Neobacillus sp. PS2-9: one gene and its partners. The protein of the gene in region 1 interacts with the protein of each later gene in a pairwise test. Links are inferred from orthologs where the notes say so. Each region holds a gene or a part of one and is shown on either strand. Other genes may lie near its edges.

The links. The genes of interacting proteins can lie anywhere in the genome.
Region 2: the proteins of RCG25_RS12770 (region 1) and RCG25_RS16160 interact in binary tests that used the Bacillus subtilis proteins (3 or more experiments, as listed by UniProt). The link is inferred for Neobacillus sp. PS2-9 from one-to-one orthologs.
Region 3: the proteins of RCG25_RS12770 (region 1) and RCG25_RS05525 interact in binary tests that used the Bacillus subtilis proteins (3 or more experiments, as listed by UniProt). The link is inferred for Neobacillus sp. PS2-9 from one-to-one orthologs.

The regions. Positions count from the first base shown.
Region 1 is NZ_CP133269.1:2,525,140-2,530,597, forward strand. What follows is about bases 510-4,217. They hold RCG25_RS12770 (efflux RND transporter permease subunit), read left to right. Parts: upstream 510-852; coding sequence 853-4,017; downstream 4,018-4,217. Other genes in these bases: RCG25_RS12765 (TetR/AcrR family transcriptional regulator), read right to left, coding at 510-695; RCG25_RS12775 (aldehyde dehydrogenase), read right to left, coding at 4,063-4,217. Also shown: more of RCG25_RS12765, read right to left, coding at 1-509; more of RCG25_RS12775, read right to left, coding at 4,218-5,433. UniProt on the Bacillus subtilis protein: Required for self-resistance to surfactin, an antimicrobial lipopeptide surfactant produced by B.subtilis. Also required for swarming motility.
Region 2 is NZ_CP133269.1:3,192,253-3,197,662, reverse strand. The notes cover bases 1,193-4,852. They hold RCG25_RS16160 (MMPL family transporter), read right to left. Parts: upstream 4,510-4,852; coding sequence 1,393-4,509; downstream 1,193-1,392. Other genes in these bases: RCG25_RS16155 (MarR family winged helix-turn-helix transcriptional regulator), read right to left, coding at 4,513-4,852. Also shown: RCG25_RS16165 (alanine/glycine:cation symporter family protein), read right to left, coding at 1-1,046; more of RCG25_RS16155, read right to left, coding at 4,853-4,974; RCG25_RS16150 (efflux RND transporter periplasmic adaptor subunit), read left to right, coding at 5,162-5,410.
Region 3 is NZ_CP133269.1:1,129,355-1,134,101, reverse strand. Bases 1,193-4,189 are described here. They hold RCG25_RS05525 (glycosyltransferase), read right to left. Parts: upstream 3,212-4,189; coding sequence 2,174-3,211; downstream 1,193-2,173. Other genes in these bases: RCG25_RS05520 (DUF6044 family protein), read right to left, coding at 3,232-4,189; RCG25_RS05530 (GtrA family protein), read right to left, coding at 1,774-2,205. Outside these bases: RCG25_RS05540 (LysE family transporter), read right to left, coding at 1-190; more of RCG25_RS05520, read right to left, coding at 4,190-4,747.

The sequences.
Region 1 (5,458 bases):
TCGAACTGCTCTAATTCATTTCTCATTTTTTGTACAATTTCGTTGATATCTGTACTACCAAATAGGTCCATGGATTTTTGAATGACCTTCTCCAATTTCTCCTCAGATATAAATGGTTTTTCAGCGGTGATATCCTTTACAATGCTATCCATTCTTCTCATAAGAAATTGTGTTAGAGCCTCTAATTCAAACTCAGCTGGTTCAAATATGATTAGCCTCATATAGGAATGGAATAGTCCTTCTAATATCATTGAAAGGTCCGTTGAATAGGGCTCGACATTTTTTCCATAGATAGACACTAATCCATTTCGAAAAAGCTGGTGTGTTTCGGATTGCTTTTTAAATAGTAGCTTTTTTATTTCATCATTTCGAGGGATGGCTTGTTCTTTTGAAAGCATGATAAAAAATTCTTTATGTCCCATGAAGGTCCCCATGAGAGATGATAGCTGCTTACAAAACCTTTCACGTGATGGTAAATCTGTATGTTCGAACTTCAGGATGTTTGAATGAACTGTTTCAAAGATAAACTCTAGTATGGCAAATAATAACTCATCCTTAGATTTAAAGTGTAAATAGAAAGCTCCTTTAGATATACCGCTATCAGTTGCAATTTCCTGAATTGAAGTGGAGGAAAATCCCTTCGTTGCAAAAAGCTTCATTCCCGATTCAATTATTAATTTTTCCTTCTCATTCAAAATAAACCCTCCAAATAAACAGCATAATACTATATAAAAACAACTTTATTTCTTGACTTATGACTGTCCGGTCAGTAACATTAGTTTTGTTCAATATAGTCAAATGCTAGACGAATTCATTTTAATTGTCAACATCATTACAAATAAGGAGAAATATATGAAAAAGATCATTCAATTTTCATTGAAAAATAAGTTTGCTGTATGGTTATTAACGATTATTGTGACAGTAGCCGGTTTGTATTCAGGTATGAATATGAAGCTTGAAACGATTCCAAATATCAATACGCCTCTTGTTACAGTTTTGACCGTTTATCCAGGAGCAACACCTGAGCAGGTCGCAGAAAAAGTTACAGAACCGATTGAAAGTAGAGTCAAGAATTTAGATGGTGTTTCAGTTGTAAGTTCATCTTCATTTCAAAATGCTTCTTCCCTTCAAATTGAGTACAATTTTGATAAAGACATGGATAAGGCACAAAATGAAGTAAAAGAAGCATTAAATGATCTTACTTTACCTGATGGTGTGCAAGCACCAAAAGTATCACGTTTAAGCTTTTCGTCCATACCTGTAATGTCATTAAGCATTTCAAATAAAAAACAAACATTAGCTGAATTAACTGATACGGTGGAAAAGAAAATCGTTCCGGAACTTAAAGGAATTGATGGAGTCGGTTCAGTTCAAATCTCTGGCCAGCAAATAGATGAGGTTCAGTTAAGATTTGACCAGGATAAATTAAAACAATATGGATTACAGGAAGATACGGTTCGCAATCTTATTAAAGCATCTGATATTTCTTTTCCATTAGGCTTATATACCTTCAAGGATACCCAAAAGTCTGTAGTTGTTGATGGAAATATTCAAACGCTTGAGGACTTAAAGTCATTAAAAATACCAGTTATTCCATCTTCAGCTGGACAACAGCAAGGGATGACGGGAAATACCTCCCCTACACAAGGGAAACAGCAAAACCCAACTGGGGTATCATCCATTCAAGGGCAAAACACCCCAACACAGGCTGGTATTCCAACAATTGAATTAAGGGATATTGCTTCGGTTGAAGTAGTTGGGAAAGCAGAATCCATCTCAAAAACAAACGGCCGTGAATCTATTGGATTACAAATCGTAAGCGCACAAGATGCCAATACAGTCGATGTTGTCAATGCGGTTAAAGAGCAACTAAGTGAGTTGGAAAAGAAGATTGATGGTTTAAAGGTAACACCAATATTTGATCAAGGAAAACCAATCGAAGAATCTGTATCTACTATGTTGGATAAAGCCATATTTGGTGCTATCTTTGCGATGGTTATCATTTTGCTTTTCTTAAGAAACTTCCGGACTACAATCATTTCAGTGGTATCTATTCCGCTATCACTACTTATTGCTGTATTACTGTTAAAACAAATGGACATCACACTTAATATGATGACACTCGGTGCCATGACCGTTGCAATTGGTCGCGTGATTGACGACTCCATTGTTGTCATTGAAAATATTTTTAGAAGAATGTCCTTACAAAATGAAAAGTTTACTGGTAAAGAACTTATTGTAGAAGCCACAAGAGAAATGTTTATGCCAATTATGTCTTCTACCATTGTTACTATTGCAGTTTTCCTTCCATTAGGTTTAGTTAAGGGACCAATCGGAGAAATGTTCCTGCCATTTGCATTAACCATAGTGTTCTCGTTACTAGCTTCCTTATTAGTAGCTATAACCGTCGTTCCTATGATGGCTCATTCACTATTTAAGAAAGGTGTTAACTCAAAACACATTCACGAGGAAGATAAGCCCAATAAATTAGCTTCTATTTATAGAAAAGTTTTGAGATGGGCGTTAAATCATAAACTAATCACTTCTGGTTTGGCAATATTGATGTTGGTTGGAAGTTTGTTCCTTGTGCCTGTCATTGGAGTGAGCTTTTTACCTTCTGATGAACAGAAAATGATTGTGGCGACTTACAAGCCTGCGCCAGGACAAACAATAGAAGATGTAGAGCGAATTGCCACAGAAGCAAATGAATTTTTAAGTAAAAGAAAGAACGTAAAAGATATACAGTTTTCTGTTGGTGGAGAGAATCCAATGAATCCTGGTGAAAGTAATTCTGCCATGTTTTTCGTTGGTTACGATAAAGACACGAAGAATTTTGATAAAGAGACAGAAAATGTAATTAAGGCCTTAAAGGAAAGAAACGATAAAGGTGAGTGGGGGAAACAGGATTTCTCTGGTATGGGCTCAAGTAACCAGCTGGCACTTAATGTTTATGGAGATACCATTGATGACATTAAACCTATTGTCAGCCATATAGAAAAGATCATGAAAGAAAATAGCTCACTTACGAACGTAAAAACAGGTATTTCTGCTACCTATGATGAATATACGCTCGTTGCCAATCAAGAAAAGCTTAGTCAACTGGGTCTAACAGCAGCCCAAATTGGCATGGAGCTTTCAGCTAATGGACAACGCCAGGTATTAACAACTATTAAAAAAGATAATAAAGAATTAAATGTATATGTAGATGTGGAGAAGAAGGGCTATTCTGATATTCATGAACTAACAGATAAGACCCTAACATCACCACTTGGAGTGACTGTTCCAATTAAAGACGTTGTCGAAATTAAAGAAGGAAATACGTCAGATACGATAAAACGTCGAGATGGTCGTATTTATACGAATGTTACGGGTGAGATTAAAACGAAGGATGTAGCAAAAGTTTCAACTGCAATACAGAAAAAAGTAGATAAGCTTGACATTCCAGCGAATGTGGATGTTTCAATGGGCGGTGTAACGGAAGATATTAATGATTCTTTCAAACAACTTGGACTTGCGATGCTTGCTGCAATTGCGATTGTTTACTTAGTCCTTGTAATCACATTTGGAGGCGGATTAGCTCCATTTTCTATTCTGTTCTCTCTACCATTTACAATTATTGGTGGTTTGATGGGGTTACTGATTGCTGGAGAAACCTTGAGCGTATCTGCAATGATAGGCGCACTCATGTTAATAGGAATCGTAGTAACCAATGCGATTGTCTTAATAGACCGTGTCATTCATAAAGAAAACGAAGGTTTATCTACAAGAGATGCTATTATTGAAGCAGCAGGAACGCGCGTTCGACCGATTCTTATGACTGCAATTGCTACTATTGGTGCTCTTATTCCACTTGCAGTGGGTATCGAAGGAAGCGGATTGATCACAAAAGGTTTGGGTGTAACTGTAATTGGTGGGTTAACAAGTTCTACCTTACTCACTCTGTTGATTGTTCCGATTGTGTATGAAACATTAATGAAATTTAAGAGAAAAGGGAAGAAACAAGCAGTAAATGAATAAAGGTAACATAAAAGAACTCGGCACTCTATCAGAGGCCGAGTTCTTTTATTTCATAAAGAGCTTAATTTTTTGTAGTCCATTTTTAACATTCGGATAGCGAAAGGGGATATCGAATAAGGTGGTTTGTTTAAGTACACTCTTATTATGTGAGAAGGTATCAAAATTTCCTTTACCATGATAAGCACCGATGCCGCTATTTCCCACGCCACCAAATGGGAGGTAAGGAGAGGCAAAGTGGTACACTGTATCGTTTACACACCCTCCACCAAAAGAAACACTGTTTAAGACCTCTTGTTGGAGGTTTTTGCTTTCTGTAAAAATATAAAGGGCGAGCGGTTTCGGGTGACGGTGAATTCCCTCAATCACCTCATGTAAATCACTGTACTCTAGTACAGGAAGGATCGGACCAAAAATTTCATCCTGCATAACCGGATCTTCCCAAGTGATTTGAGTAAGGACGGTCGGCTCTATACTTAGTTTGTCTTTATTAGTTTGACCTCCCATGTACTGTTTTCCGTTATCTAAGAAGGAAGTTAATCGTTCAAAATGACGTTCACTTACAATCCGAGTAAAGTTTGGATTGTTTAATGGTTGTATTCCATATAGCTCCATTGTTGTCTCTTTAAATTGGTGAAGGAATTGATCTTTGATGTTTTTATGAATGTATAAGTAGTCTGGTGCAATACATGTTTGACCGGCATTGGTGAATTTTCCCCAAGCAATTCGTTTGGCAGCAAGTTTTATATTGGCATCTTCATGTACAATACAAGGGCTCTTACCACCAAGCTCTAATGTAACAGGAATCAAATTTTTCGCAGCAGCTTCCATAATTACTTTTCCCACAGGGACACTTCCGGTAAAAAATATATAATCAAACTTCTCCTGCAGTAACGTTTGACTAGTTTCTACACCTCCTTGAACAACAGCAACAAATTCCTCGGAGAATAACTCTTTTATCATTGTACCAAGTAATTCAGATGTTTTCGGTGTTAACTCTGAAGGTTTAATGACGGCGCAGTTTCCTGCCGCAATGGCGCCGATTAAAGGTGCTATGGCTAACTGAAACGGATAATTCCATGGAGCGATAATCAACGTCACACCATATGGTTCCGAATAAATGTAACTAGTTGAACCGATATGGGTGAGCGGTGTCTTTACTCGTTTTGGCTTCACCCAAGAACGTAAATGTTTAATCGTAAATCGTAATTCCTCGAGAACAAAACCAATTTCAGAGGTATAGGCATCGAACGCAGATTTGTTTAAATCTGCTCTAAGTGCTTCCATTAGTTTGTTTTCATTATTTTTAATAGCTGCTCGCAGCTTCTGAAGTGCATCGAGGCGGAAAGTAAGGTCTTTTGTCATTTCCGTTCGAAAGTAAGATTTTTGTTTAGCTACTAGGGAGCTATAGTTTTCCATTTCTTCAACCACCTTGCTATATTTG
Region 2 (5,410 bases), 670 kb from region 1 along the record:
GGCATAACCGATTCAACAGCAGATTGTGTATACGCTGGACCAGGTTCGATATCTCCAAGATTATTGACAATTTGCGCCTTTCCTTCTGGGGCAACATTATACATGCCAGTAATAAGAATCATGAACGCAGTGGCCGAACAAACAAATAAAGTATCGACATATACGGAAAAGGCTTGAACAATCCCTTGCTTTGCAGGGTGGGAAACCTCGGCTGCCGCTGCAGCATGTGGGGCAGTACCTTGTCCTGCTTCATTCGAATAAATACCACGCTTAACTCCCCAAGAAATGGCTGCACCTAAAATTCCTCCGAAGGCAGCATCTGCACCAAATGCGCTGGAGAAGATTAGTTTTAAGACCCCAGGAAGCTCAGAAATATTTAATGCAACAATAATAAGAGCAACGAGAATATAACCTAATGCCATGAAAGGAACAACGAATTCAGCTACACGTGCGATCCGTTTAACACCGCCAAATATGATTGCTGCTAGAAAAATGACTAGAGCAGCACCAGTAATTGCCGGACTAATTCCAAAGGCATTATCAACACTAGCCGCAATACTATTTGCTTGAACCCCAGGTAAAAGGACCCCTGTAGCAATAACAGTTACAATGGCAAAAAGGACTGCATACCATTTCATCTTTAATCCTTTTTCTATGTAATAGGCTGGCCCACCACGGAATTGTCCGTTTTGTTTAACTTTGTATACCTGACCTAATGCTGCTTCAACAAATGCTGAACCTGCTCCTAAGAAGGCAATAGTCCACATCCAAAATACGGCACCAGGTCCTCCAAAAGCAATAGCTGTTGCCACGCCCGCAATGTTACCAGTCCCTACGCGACCAGATAAGGCAAGGGTTAATGCTTGGAAAGATGAGATCCCAGCATCTGATTTTCCGCCTTTAAACATTAATGGAATAATGTCCTTCATATGTCTTACTTGCAGAAATCTTGTAGCAAAAGAGTAAAATAAACCTACACCTAAGCATAAATAAATGAGTGCCGGGCTCCAAATAATCCCACTTAGCCAATTAACAAACTGTTCCATATATTTCCCCCTTTGTTTAGATTACTTTTTTATTATATAACAGAGTATTATGTAATTAAAAGAATTTTTTTAATTGTGTAATTATTCTAATATATTAACACGTTAATGGATTAAAAAGCGTACCGAACGTTGAGGTTCAATGCGCTTTGTCTTGTTTATTTTTTGGCTTTGTTAAACTTGTCTGTTGATTTCCGCTCCAGGCACTTCGCTTTCCGTGGGCGTTTCGGCGAGCCTCCTCGGCGCTTGCGCCTGCGGGGTCTCCCCTGAACCGTACTCCCACAGGAGTCTTCGCGCCTTCCGCTCCAATCATCAGGGTATAAAAATCAACAAAGTTCTTTAACACAGCCTACTTTTTTATAAATGGCCACCAGTTGGCTTGACCGAAGGTTTTGACCATAACTGGTACGAATAGTGGTAAAACTACGAGGGAGTATAAGGCCAATCCTATTAATAGAATGGTAGCTATTTCAAGCAATGATAATACACCTGATGGCATCATTGCTGCGAAAGTACCACCTAAAATAACGGCTGCAGAAATAATGACTTTGCCCATTTTTTTCATAGAGAGAAGGATTGCTTGTTGGACTGACATATCTCGATATTCGTTAAATCGATCCATTAAGAAAATGCTGTAGTCGATACCTAGCGCCACCAAAATGACAAATGCGAAGAATGGTACCGCCCAGCTGATACCTGTATAGCCTAACCAATTCACAAAAATCGTTTCAGAAATGGCCATGGAGGTAAAGTAGGTTAAGACTAATGAGCCGATTAAATAGAGTGGCATAATGAGCGAGCGAAGTAAAATAATTAATATAATACTAATACCTACCAACATTAAGACAACTGTACGAGAATAATCAGCTTTTGAAATGGTGTCTAGATCATAGTGCATGCTAGAAACACCGCCAACTGCTACTTTCGCATTCTCAAGCTTAGTATCCTTGACTGCTCGTTTGACCGCCTGCTTAATTTCTGGAATACGGTCAATTGCTTCATTCGAATAAGGATTTTTATTGAAAACCACATCAATAGTCATTACTTTACGGTCGTTTGACATATAAGCATCAAGAGCCTGCGCAAAGTCCTTACTGTTAAGCACTTCTTGTGGAATGTAAAAGCCATTCTGTTTTTGCTTAGACACAGCGGAAAGATAATCTTGTGCAGAATCTAGTCCATCATATACTTTATTTAGACCATCAGCACTTTGGGCCAATCCGTCTGAAAGCACCATTGTTTGACTTTTCGTTGTTTCAAACCCTGTCAGAAGCTGCTTCTGACCCTCACTAATAGTATTTAATCCCCCAGTAAATTGCGGAATCCCATTAACTGCTTTTGCCTGACCATCAGCCATTTGATTGAGATAGCCTTCTAGTTGGTTGATACCTGAGATGATTTGCTCCATCCCTTTAATTAACGCTTCCTGACCTGCAATTATTTCGGTAAATTTACTGTTGGCATAAGCGATCCCATCTTGGGCACCTTTTAAGCTAGTATTTAGTTGATCCATCCCTGCAGACAATTCTTTAGTAGCTGATTGAGAGCCCTGAACAGTCTGTTTAATAGTTTGATAGTTTTGATTCTCTTGTATACCAATATAATCTTTTTCCAAATTACTAAAATATGGATTTGTGGATAGTAATGCTTGGTGCAGAGAGTCTAGTCCGCTTGCCGTTTTTTCATAGTTCTCTCTTAGAGTACCTAACCCAGCTTCTGTTTTTTTGTATCCGTCAAGGAGCTGTTTACTTCCGGCTAAAATATCAGCAGAATTTGCCTTAATCTGCTCCAATCCTTTTTTAGCCTTACCAGCCCCTATAGAACCAGCTTCCAGTCCCTGTTCAATCTGTGAGAGACCACCTTGTAACTCTCCCAATTTTGTTTTTATCGTATTGGTTCCGGTAATTAACTGACTAATTCCATCAGTTGCTTCTTGCATTTTTGGTTGGTTCGAGCTCATTTGGCTTGCCGCTTCTTCTAGGCCGTCACTGATTTTTTTAATTCCCTCATTACTCTGGCCAAGCCCGTCTTCTAGACTAACAACTTGTTTAGAGATGTAAAAGTCGTCAATGGGTGTACCAGTTGGACGTGTAACAGAACGTACGCTGTCTACATCGTTCACTTTTTTTAACTCTTGACTAATTTTTTCTGTAATCGCAATATATTCCGATGTGTTCATTTGATCATCATTTTTAATGACAATTTGAGTTGGCATGGATTCACCAGGTCCAAATGAATCAGAGATAATATTGAAGCCTTTTATAGAAGGGTATTCATCGCTAATTTCTTCAAGCGAGTTAAATGACAATTGATCATCATAGGTAAATAAGAATGGTACGGATATAAGAGCCACTAGGATAAAAGCGATTAAGGGACGTGCTAACGCAAATTTACCCATAAAGCCCCAAAATTTACTTTCACCGTGCTCAAGGTTCCCCTTTGAGGGCCAAAACAGTTTTTTACCTAATACAGCCATGAAGAAAGGGACGACGGTGACGAGTGCAACTAACAAAATGGCCACACCCACAGCTACCGCAGCAGCAGATTTGTAAAGCTGGAATGTGGAAAGTCCGATGGATGCAAATCCAATCATCACGGCAACCCCACTAAAGAATACCGTCTTACCTGCTGTACGATAAGTGGTGATAATAGCTTCAGTTACATCTTTTCCTTCAGCCACTTCTTCTTTAAAACGGCTTAGGAGCAAAATACAATAGTCGGTTCCTATTCCAAAAAGTACAGCTACTAAGAAAATCTGAGTAAAGGTTGATAACGGAAAATCAACCTTATCAACTAACAGTGCGACAATGGATTGGGCAGTAAGGTAACTAAAACCTACTGTAACCAAGGGAATAATCGGGGCTATAGCGGATCTAAAAACAAGTAAAAGGACAACTAGAATGAATCCAACGGTGATGCCCTCTGTTTTTTTCAATCCTTCTTGAGAATTGGTAATGAGATCCTCACTAATTACCCAATTCCCTGTGTAATAATGATCGAGTTTAATTTGATCAATGGCATCATACAAATTTTTTGAAATCTCTTTTGCTTCCCGATTATTGGCTGTTACCTTCACAGAAACCAAAATCGTTTTTCCATCCTTCGCAACAAGCTGGTCTTTTAATTCCTCTTGTTTAAAATGAGTGAGGATTTCTGTGATGCCAAGTTCTTTTTGATTTTCCTCCAGCGTAGAAACCGCTTTTTCTGCTTGCGCAAAATCTTCTTTGGTCAATTTCTTATCGCTATGGAACACGAGTGCAGTTTGTAAGTCTCTGCCTTTATTTTCACTGGATTGAACGTCATTGAGAATTTTCTCAGCAATGGTTGAAGAGTAACCTTCTGGAACGGAAATTTGCCCTTTCTCCCGAACAAGGCCCTCCATATTTGGTGCCACCATAAAAAGAGTAGCAATCACAGCAATCCAAGCGGCTAGAATGAACCATTTTCCTTTGATAATTGTGTTCAAAGATTATTCCCCCAGTTCTTCCTTGTTCTTGTTGGATAAGAGTGACGCTAATTTTTCATACGTATTCATAAAATTCACTATTTCTGTCTCATCAAATTGGGTAATGATGGATTCAACTAGTAGTCGTACTTTTTCCTGGCAATCTTGGTATAAGGTATTTCCTGCTTCTGTTAACGTTAAATAAACAACTCTTCTGTCGTTTTCATCACGTGTTCTCTGAATCAGACCTCTATCTGCCATTCGATTAATGATGGCTGTTATTGCACTTTTATTTACTTCAAATGCATCTGCTAATTCAGAAGAGGTACATTCCTTAGCTTGGTGAATGTATCTTAATATGTAGTGCTGATCATTTGTCAGTTCATTTCCGATTTGACCCTTAATCAAAGATTCTGCTTTTTTATGGACTTGAAAAGACAGCGTCACATAGCGATCAATTAATTCTTGAATGGTTTTGTTCTCCATATATCGTTCTCCTCACTTTTCGGACAAATAGTTAAACTCTTTAACTATTCACTTGTTTAACTATAAAACAAGGTGAAATTCACGTCAATATTCCCTTAAGGAAAAATTAAGGAAACGTCGCAATAATATTTTATGACAAACTTTGAGCTTCCTAGGGAACTGCCTAGGGTTAGAAAAGGAGCAGAGCATGATGAAAAAATGGGTAATGTTAGCAGTTGGAATATTGGTTGCTGGTTTTGTTGGCTATCAATATTATTCATCAAAAACAAGCAGTCAAACAGTTTCAGCACAGGTAAGAACAGCTACGGTACAAAAAGGAACGCTAGAAGTTAAAATCAGCGGATCAGGAACAGTTCAACCCGTTACAAGTGAAGATATTAAAGCCAAGGATAATAATGAAATTGATGAAGTTTTAGTTGCTACGGGGGAAGAGGTA
Region 3 (4,747 bases), 1.4 Mb from region 1 along the record:
CTAGAAACTGAACCACACCTATGTAAACAACAAGCATATACACTCCATCAGCGACAACGGCCCCCACTCCAATAAGCCAAGAGTGCATAAAGCCATTTCTTATTCCCCTGTCAATTTGTGCTGCATTAATCGGTCCAATAGGAGCAGCAAGCGATAACCCCAGTAAGATATAGCTTAAGAATACATTCATTTTTATCTCTCCCTATTTGAACATAAAAAGCCTGTCTACCCATTTTTATTCAGCAAGGGAGGGTTGTACGACAAAAAAGTAAAAAAGAGCCTCCCTTTAATAATGTGTACCCGTTGTAAAGGACATTTTTAAAAAAAGCCTAGGCAGATTTAAGAAGATGGTCTCTGTATTGAACAGGGGTCATCTTTTTTAAATTCCATTGATATCTATAGTGGTTGTAATACGTCATATATTGCTTAATTTCTCTTTTTAGCTCCTCTAGGGTTGTACATTCTTTTATATAAGCTTCGTCTTTTAAGTGGCCAAAGAAAGATTCTTGAGGTGCGTTATCCCAACAATTACCTCTTCTTGACATAGATTGGCGTAGTTTAAGTTTTTTTACAGCTTTTTGAAAATCCGGATGCGTATAATGTACTCCTTGGTCTGAATGGATCAATGCATCTTTCGCTTTTTTAAAGTGTTTATTCTTCTTTAGTTTTTTAAGAGTGTCTGTGGCTAAATCAATGGTCATACGTTCTGAAATATTATAGGCTAATAGTTCACCTGTGGAACCATCTTTTATGGCTGATAAATAAGCTTTCCGACCTTCACCGTAAAATAAGTAAGTGATATCTGTTAGAAGAACTTTATAAGGGATTTCCTGTTTAAATTCCCGATTTAAAAGGTTTGGTACGACTCTATGTTCTTGTGTGGCTTTCATCATCCGTCTATAGGGATTTGCCTTTCTAATAGGGCAAATAATACCGTATTTCTTCATGATTCTTCTAATCCGTTTTAAATTGTATTTAACATTAAATTGACCCGCCAAAGTCATTTTAATTTGACGTGCCCCTTTCTTACGGCGTTTAAAATGAAAGGCTTTTAGGATGATCTCCTTCACTTTCTCATCTTCCGCTTCTTTTTCTTTTCTTATTTTTTGTGACCGTTCAGAGAAATAATTATAATAACCAGACCGTGAAACACCAGCCACGTTACATAAATAGCTCACCATATTCTTCAACTTATATTTCTGTATAACTGAACGGATAAGGATAAACTTTTGATCAGTGGGTAAGGTTATAGGTTCCTTTTCAGCCCCCTTTCTGCAAATCGTATCTTTTTTAATAGTTCATTTTCTGCCTTTAATAAATTATTTTGAGCTTCTAATCTCGCAAATTTCTCTTCTAGTGTTAGCTCCCTTTCACCAAGTCTCCCTGAATTTTCACCTCTGGTATCGCGTAGACCGGCTACTCCGTTTTCTCTATAGGAGGCGCGCCATCTCTTACCAGCAGCTCTAACACGATCCATTCCTAAAACATCAATATCGAATCCACATTGTTCAAATATCTCTCTAGGTAGCTTTCCACCTGCATTTTCTTCAATGAAAAGATGCTTAAACTCATCTGTATAGGTTATTCCCTTTGATCTAACTGATTTAACATAAGGGTTATTAGAAAGAATCTTAACCTCTTTCTCTGTAAATAATCTCTTACTCATCTGCATTCCCCAATCCCATTTTTCTTAAGTATACAAAAAAGTACCCGATAGAGGACTTTTTTAAGTGTCTACTCTATCGGGTACATTTTATAAATGGAAAGCTCTTTTTAGCCGATTTTATTTGTAAAGACAAAGTATTTTTGCCCTAGATAATTGCTAATGGTATAAAACACACTGCCTAAAAGAACAGAAACATTTTTCGCCATTTCTGGGCTGATGATAAAATATTGGCTAATCCACTCCCCCATTTTCCCACTAAGAAAATAGGAGCTAAAATAACATAGTAATATAACAATGATAAACCGTGACAGCCCTTTATGATAGGAAACCGTACTTTTAAACGTAAAGGCTCTATTTAATAAAAAGCTGACACATGCACCGATTGCATTCCCAGTAAATGTGGAGACCCAATAGCTGGCTCCGACAACATTAAGCAACAAAAACATAATGGCCAAACCAATACCTGTATTCACCAACCCCACAAGCAAAAAACGGACAAGTGAATGATTAGTTGGTATCAGATACTTTTCTGAAATCAAGATTAAATACCTCATCTTCTTTGGTTTGATTAACTAAATGGTGCCTTGGTTTTGGGAGATTAAAGGAATCGATATCGACGATATATTTTGGCCGCTGTTTGGCCTCTTTATAAATTTTCCCGACATATTCACCAATCAGTCCGATTGCGATTAATTGCAATCCACCAATTAACCATATCGATGTAATTAACGATGTCCATCCCATGGTTGTATGACCAAAAAATTTCAGAGTTAAAAAGTACCCTCCGAATATGAGACTCATGAAAAAGGAAATAAATCCAATCAGCAACACAAACCGGATGGGTGACACCGAAAAGGAGGTGATTCCATCAAAGGCAAAGCCTAGCATTTTTTTTAACGGGTATTTTGTTTCACCAGCCTGCCTTTCTAACCGATTATAATAAACGACATCTGATTTAAATCCCAGCAGTGGCACGATTCCCCGCAAAAACATATTCACTTCTTTAAAGCGCTCTAGCTCTTCTATAGCACGTTTGCTCATTAAACGAAAATCAGCATGATTATAGACGAGGTCTACTCCCATCTTTTTCATTAACTTATAGAATCCTTGTGCGGTACTCCTTTTAAAGAATGTATCTGAATCTCTTCCTTTACGTACACCATAAACAATATCAGTGCCTTTTTGAAACTTATTAATAAATTCACGGATTACTTGAATATCATCCTGTAAGTCAGCGTCAATTGAAACAACACAATCAGAAAGCTCGTTTGCGGCAAATAGCCCAGCAAGCAGTGCATTTTGATGTCCGACATTCCTTGATAATTTTAATCCTCGGACATAATCGCTTCGGAGCCCTTCTTTATATATTAACTCCCATGTTCGATCCTTACTTCCATCATCAACAAATAAAATTTTACTTTGATTTGAAACAAGTGCTTCGTTTATCAGATCTTTTAACAGCCACTGAAGTTGATCAATGGTGTCAGGTAAGACCTCTTCCTCGTTATAGCATGGTACAACAATAGTTAGGACTGGTTCCATCATCTGTTCAAAACCCCCGGTGTCTACAAAGTCTTGTATAAGTAAATTTTCCATGCTGATGTCTTTGAAACAAATACTCTATCCAATGAGAGGTGATTTTCCTCGGCATTGTCAATCGGTAAAGCTGAAAGGATGTACCTGCCGCCCATCTCTTTAAACACTTTTGTATTCAACTGCAAATGTTTCAAATGTCGTTTTGAATCTTTTTTTATCATATATCTTTTTCCAAGCTGTGCTGTAAATAGATAACAGCGACCGCCCCATTGGTCAAAGTATGTGCGAATGGTTTTATTTTTCTCTAATTCCTTTTCAATTATTTTTCTAAACTGGTGTTTATAGCTTAAGGGATAAAAATTATTATAGGTATCGATCGTGTAAAATCCATTATACTGAGAAATGGCAGGATGGATTCCGATACTAGCGACGCGGTATTCTTCCTGCCTTAAACCAATATGCTCTTTAATGTCCTTGAACAGATCCTCCGCAAAAAACTCTTGGACTGTTGGCTTTTGTTGATAAATAATCTCATCATTAAATAAGCCTAAAAAAAGAATTTGTAAGAGAAGCAACCACTTTGCAGTTCTGACCCAGCTTCCACCCTGTAAGGCGATGATTTTTAAGGCAAGAGCAAACCCACTATAAATGACCAGCGGTCTTAAAAAATGATACCGTGCAAAATTAAAGGTATTCATAAAATGAAATCGTTTGGTTAAAGGAACCCAGCCTTCATAAAACCAAAAGGCATACCAGATAGATAGCAAAATATTTATTGCAAATAAAAACACAAACAACTTTTCCTGCTTCCAAAGCTTTTTTCTAAAAATAAAATAAATAGCGATAAACGTTGCAGGCAAAATAAATAGAGTATGTACAGTCATGACATGAGTGTGTCCGAGCGTGTAATTCTTTAAGGTAAGCCTTACTGCTCTCCAAAAAGACAAGTGAGCATGAAAATATTCATCACGACTATTCGGCTCTGCTGTATATAAAAAAGAAAAAACGAGGCGGTATTCCACGAGCATAAATATAGAAGTCATATAAGCAATAGCGGTCAAAAATCTTAGATTCCAGCCCTTCCCACGTAAACCATCTACCAGCCAGAAAATCCCCATCGCGCTTAGAAAAAAGAAGAATCCCAATACAATGCTAGCGTACAAGGGCAATAACGTAAGGACAAGATATTCCTTCCAGGTACCAGTCCCTGCTCGAATGTTTAAGAAAGCCCACAGTGCCAAGGGCATCCCTAAAGTGCTAAGCATCCCTGACGGCCAAAATGGTGTTAATGCAAACGCAAGTGCAGAGCCAATTTGCAGGTCCATCCATTTCCCGCCCGGAAGGAAATGTTTCTTTAATAATAAATACATCCCAATAAATGCTACCACCCTTGTTAATGCCTGACTGAGCCCATATGCAATCATCGTTGGGAAAAGTGCATACAACCAAACGATGATGCTGTATTCCGTCCCAAAAGCATTTCTCTGTAGCTGTCCATTGATAATCTGAGGAATAGTGGCATCGACTGCTCCAAACATTTCCCCG